Spartinivicinus marinus: one gene and its partner. The protein of the gene in region 2 interacts with the protein of the main gene of each other region in a pairwise test. Links are inferred from orthologs where the notes say so. Each region holds a gene or a part of one and is shown on either strand. Other genes may lie near its edges.

What was found. The genes of interacting proteins can lie anywhere in the genome.
Region 1: the proteins of eno (region 2) and rpe interact in binary tests that used the Escherichia coli proteins (3 or more experiments, as listed by UniProt). The link is inferred for Spartinivicinus marinus from one-to-one orthologs.

The regions. Positions count from the first base shown.
Region 1 is NZ_JAPJZK010000001.1:3,871,823-3,874,728, reverse strand. It holds rpe (ribulose-phosphate 3-epimerase), read right to left. Parts: upstream 1,838-2,906; coding sequence 1,163-1,837; downstream 1-1,162. Other genes in the region: OQE68_RS17630 (DUF3530 family protein), read left to right, coding at 2,008-2,906; trpE (anthranilate synthase component I), read right to left, coding at 1-838. UniProt on the Escherichia coli protein: Catalyzes the reversible epimerization of D-ribulose 5-phosphate to D-xylulose 5-phosphate.
Region 2 is NZ_JAPJZK010000001.1:896,418-899,320, forward strand. It holds eno (phosphopyruvate hydratase), read right to left. Parts: upstream 2,146-2,903; coding sequence 856-2,145; downstream 1-855. Other genes in the region: ispD (2-C-methyl-D-erythritol 4-phosphate cytidylyltransferase), read right to left, coding at 1-224; ftsB (cell division protein FtsB), read right to left, coding at 249-518; kdsA (3-deoxy-8-phosphooctulonate synthase), read right to left, coding at 2,178-2,903. UniProt on the Escherichia coli protein: Catalyzes the reversible conversion of 2-phosphoglycerate (2-PG) into phosphoenolpyruvate (PEP). It is essential for the degradation of carbohydrates via glycolysis.

The DNA.
Region 1 (2,906 bases), 3.0 Mb from region 2 along the record:
CCAGGTCCAGGTAATACATATAGGGTGATGGATTTAGACAGCGCAGGGCTCTATATAAGTTTAATGGTGGAGAATGAAATGGTACTGTCATCCGCTGAGACAACACCACCTGCATCGCATCACCCGCTAAAATGTATTCTTTGACTTTAGCGACTGACGCTTCAAATTTTTCTTGACCCACCGATGATTTAAAGTCTGCTTCTGTCACTTCCCTTTTCTGCTTTGAAGTCGGTGCAGTAAACGGCTTGGAGTGTAAGGTTTCAACCAGCTCATGGAGGCGCTGTTTCGCAGAATTTAAGCTTTCTGTTTGGCTAGGATCAGCCATAACTACAAACAAAATTTTGCCTGTTAAGTTGTCAAAAATGACCACTTCTTCGGACAGCATGAGAAAAATATCAGGTGTATTTAATTCATCAGGTGGCGTGGTTTTTTGAAGCTTTGGCTCAATATATCGCACCGTATCGTAGGCAAAATAACCAACCAAACCGCCAAAAAAGCGTGGTAGCCCAGGTAGTTGAGGTACTTTAAATTGCGCTTGGTAGTCAGCAATATAGTTAAGAGGGTTTTGCTCTTGTCGAGTTTCTACTAGTTGGCCACTGACATACCGTTTAATTTCAAAGCCTGTTACTAGTATTTGCTCTTTGGCAGGCAACCCAATAATAGAATAGCGCCCCCATTTTTCCCCTCCTTGTACAGACTCTAATAAATAGCTAAAGGGTTGGTTGGCGAGTTTTAAATAGGTGCTAAGTGGCGTATCTAAGTCTGCCAGCACCTCATGGGTCACGGGAATACGATTATAGCCTGCAGCAGCCAGGCTGGAAAATTGCTCCGGGGTCATAGTGTCTCCTACTGTTAAATATCGTGATTAGTTTGCTTTGTTTTAAACAAGCCACCAATTACGCCATCGCCAGCTATGCACAAGGTCATCAGACATAGTTAGACATGGGTTAACAATAAAGCCGCTATGACTCACGCTTGTCTCCAGTTTACTGATTAAAAAATAAATGTTTTATCTATTAGCTACTACATATGCAGCTACTCAACTTAATCATACCCTATTAAAGTACCATGCTAGAAGCAACAAAAAATACAACAGCTTTTACTGTTTGTTAGCGACTCCAAACTAGCAGTTTTTGGTCAGTAGCTGCAGTAGCCACAATGCTTAAGCAGTGACCTGAGACAACTCAGTGCGCATGGTATCAATAACTGCCTTATAGTCTGGTGCGTTAAAAATAGCCGACCCTGCAACAAAAGTATCAGCACCCGCCTCCGCTATTTCCCGAATATTGCTTGTAGAGACACCACCATCAATTTCTAACCGAATATCCAAACCACTAGCATCGATTAACTGTCGAGCTTGGCGAATTTTGTTGAGGGTTTGAGGAATAAATTTTTGTCCTCCAAATCCTGGGTTAACTGACATCAACAACACCATATCAACTTTATCAATCACATACTCTAAATGGTCTAGTCGAGTAGCAGGATTAAATACTAAACCTGCTTTACAGCCACTCGCTTTAATCATTTGCAAAGAGCGATCAATATGTTCTGATGCCTCAGGGTGAAAGGTAATATAGCTTGCCCCAGCGTCAATAAAATCACCAATAATGCGATCAACAGGCTTGACCATCAAATGGACATCAATAGGAGCTTTAACTCCATAATCTCTCAACGCCTTGCACACCATCGGACCTATGGTCAGATTAGGAACATAGTGGTTATCCATCACATCAAAGTGCACCATATCTGCACCTGCTGCTAGTACATTGTCTACTTCTTCACCTAAACGAGCAAAGTCAGCAGAAAGAATACTGGGAGCAATTAAAAAATCTTTCATTAGTTAAGTTTCCAAGCAAATCAACATAGCGTGTTAATTTTAACTGATCCTCAACTAGAATTCATGAAAGAGGCAAAACCCCTATCTGTTTGAACTGAAAAGTGTTTAAAAAAACTTTCTGGATTACCACCGTCATAACAACCTGCTTATTTGCTGGGAGCTTTCCTCCTTTGAGCCTGGCCCAACAGCAGTCCAAAGCAGCCTCAGAAGATCCAACAGAATCTACAGTGGGATCAGAGCCGGCTGAACCAGAAAGCAATACAAACTCATCACCACCCAAGCCTGTAGTAAGACCTAGTCTGCCCTCTTCAGAACAAACCCTGTTTCAACTATTAAAAGAACGTCTCTCTACTGATGAAATTTTGATGTTACCTAAAGAGAAAGAGGGAGAAACATTTTTAGCTGCTTATTTACAAGAAAATACAGGCTCACCCAAAGGGGGGATTTTACTGATTCCTGCAGAAGGCCAGCATATCAACTGGCCCAAAACTATCCTGCCATTACGCAAAAAGCTGCCTGATGCAGGCTGGCATACACTCGCTATAATGCCAGTTCAGGGTAAACCACTTACGCCACCAGAAAGAACGTTTTTTCCTAAAGGTATTATTACATTAGCTAGTGGCCAGCAAACAACAGAAAGCCAAACGGAACCAGCAGTAGAACAACCAGGTGAGCAAGAAGAAGAATCCTCAGCCGAAACAGAAAAAACTGCTGACAGTGACAAAAAGCCAGAACAGTCTGAAGAAAATAAACCTGAAGAATCTCAAGCTGCCCCCCAGTCTTCTGAAAAAACAGAGCCTCCCTACGACCCCGTTAAAGACATGTACAACCGTATTAACCAAGGGCTAGATCATCTGGCTAAACAAGGATTGCTCTTTCAAGTGATAGTGGGACAGCGGGAAGGAGCACACTGGGCTCTAGCATTTATAGCAGAGCAGCAACCCAAAAATGTCCATGCGCTCATATTAATCAACCCCTCTCCTAGCCGGGCATTAGAGATGACTATTCCTAAACTACTAGAGAAGTCTCATTTACTAACTCTCGATATTTATATCACTCAATACCCAGG
Region 2 (2,903 bases):
ATTCGAGAGTCCTGGATAACCGGCAGCTGATCAAACCACGAATCATCAGAGGCGACGGCCACGATAATTTTCTGAAAAGGAAATTGCAGCAATTGAGTTAGGGTATGGCTGAGTATAGGCTGACCATTCAAATCAAGGTATTGCTTTGGTTTTTTCTGCTGCATCCTGCTACCAATACCAGCAGCAGGAACAATGGCCCAGCAAAGGTTTTGATTGGCTGTCATAAAACTACTGTTTTCTGGCTCCCATTAATCCGCAATTAAAAAAAACTGTTCGCCTTGTTTAATCATACCTAGTTGGCTTCGTGCTAACTCTTCAATAGTATCTAAACCGCTTTGCAACTCTACAACCTCTGCTTCTAATACCCGATTACGCTGATAAAGTCCCTGATTTTCACGCTGCTGTGAAGTAATTTGCTGTTGCGTTTGCCATAGTCGTACAACACCTGTATTACTAAACCACAATCGATACTGCAGCAGAACCAATAACAAAATTAATAATCCAGTTAGCCATTTCATAAGGTGTTAAGCCTACTTTTCGCTGATTATTATTTTCATTTTAACTCATCATCACCCAGTGGTGCATACGCAAAAGACAGTAAACGCTTTTCGTAAAAACAATTTAGGGGGCATTGCCCCCTAAATTTGGTATTTATAGCTAAGGATATAATGTTTACCAAAGCGAGTGGTTTTTAGGGGGCTAGCTTACTACTGTGAAGCTAGCGATAGCAGCACTAACTGAAAAACAGTACTAGCTGGGCCGTCAAGTGATGAAGCCCCAGTCACTTATTGCAAAATAAGTGACTGGGGTGAAGAACGATGACAACAAACCATAAAAGCCACTCGCGAAGGTAAACTAGGCTTTAAATTCCGCTCTACCTTTATAAGGTGCCTGATCACCCAACTGTTCTTCAATACGTAATAGCTGATTGTATTTTGCAACACGATCAGAACGGCATAGTGAACCTGTTTTAATTTGCCCTGCTGCTGTAGCTACTGCTAAATCAGCAATAGTGGCATCTTCAGTTTCACCACTACGATGGGAAATAACCGCAGTAAACCCAGCTTGCTTAGCCATATTAATGGCATCTAGAGTCTCTGACAAAGAGCCAATTTGATTGAATTTAATCAAAATTGAATTTGCTACTTTTTCATCGATACCGCGCTTGAGAATTTTAGTATTGGTAACAAATAAATCATCACCCACCAGCTGGGTTTTACTACCAATTTTCTTGGTTAACACAGCCCAACCATCCCAGTCGCTTTCATCCATGCCATCTTCAATAGAGATAATCGGATATTTGTCAGTAAGCTCTGCTAAATAATCTGCAAAACCTTCACTGGTAAATGTTTTTCCTTCACCCGATAACTGATACTGACCATCGCGATAGAATTCTGAGGAAGCACAATCCAATGCTAGAGTAACATCTTCACCTAATTTATAACCTGCTTTTTCAACAGCTTCAGCAATCACTTCAAGCGCAGCTTCATTAGACGGCAGATTAGGTGCAAAGCCACCTTCATCACCAACTGCTGTGTTTAAGCCTTTGGCTTTTAACACTGATTTTAAAGTATGAAAAATTTCAGCTCCGATCCGTAATGCCTCGCGGAACGACGGGGCACTAACAGGCTGTACCATAAATTCCTGAATATCAACATTATTGTCAGCATGCTCACCCCCATTAAGAATATTCATCATGGGAACAGGCATACTGTACTGTCCAGCGGTGCCGTTAATTTCTGCAATATGCTGATACAAAGGGATTTGTTTTGCTGCAGCCGCTGCTTTAGCCGCCGCTAAAGAAACTGCCAAAATTGCATTGGCACCTAGTTTGGCTTTATTTTCAGTACCATCTAACGCCAGCATTTTATTGTCTAATGCCCGTTGAGCGGTGACATCCATACCTAGCAATGCCGGTTTAATTTGCTCATTAACGGCAGCAACTGCTTTTAAAACACCTTTGCCTAAATAACGACTTTTGTCTCCGTCACGCAGTTCTAATGCTTCTCTAGAACCTGTCGATGCACCTGAAGGGGCACAAGCTGAGCCAATAAAACCACCTGTTACCGTAACATCAGCTTCAACTGTCGGATTTCCCCTTGAGTCCAACACTTCACGGGCTTTAATATCAACAATTTCAATCATTGCGAGTTAACTCCAAAACTTTTCTAAGCAAATTATTCAATATCAATTTCAGGAAAGCTTTTTACCAGCTCATCAAGTGCTTTTTGTTGTTCTAAGAAAGGCTGTAATTTATCAAGTTTTAGTGCGCAAGGCCCATCACATTTTGCCTGATTGGGATCTGGATGGGTTTCTAAAAATAACCCTGCCAACCCTGTTGCCATCCCTGCTTTAGCCAACTCATTAACCTGACTGCGACGCCCATCTGCCGAGTCAGCTCGCCCGCCAGGCCGCTGTAAGGCATGAGTTACATCAAAAATAACGGGGTAGTTCATCGCTTTCATCAAACCAAAGCCTAAGGTATCTACCACTAGGTTGTTGTAACCAAACATGGTGCCTCGCTCACATAGCATCAGCTGATCATTACCTGCTTCCTTACATTTAGTGAGAATATGCTTCATTTCATGAGGTGCTAAAAACTGCGCTTTTTTGATATTTATAACAGCGTCGGTTTTCGCCATGGCAACCACTAAGTCAGTTTGCCTGGATAAGAAAGCAGGTAGTTGAATAACATCTGCTACTTCTGCCGTAGGTGCCGCTTGATATGGCTCATGGACATCAGTAATAACAGGCACCTTAAAGGTATCTTTTACTTCCTGTAATATTTTAAGCCCGCCCTCTAAACCCGGCCCCCGATAGGAGTGCATAGACGAGCGATTGGCTTTATCAAATGAGCCTTTAAAGACATAAGGAATGCCTAGCTTTTCTGTTACTTTGACAAA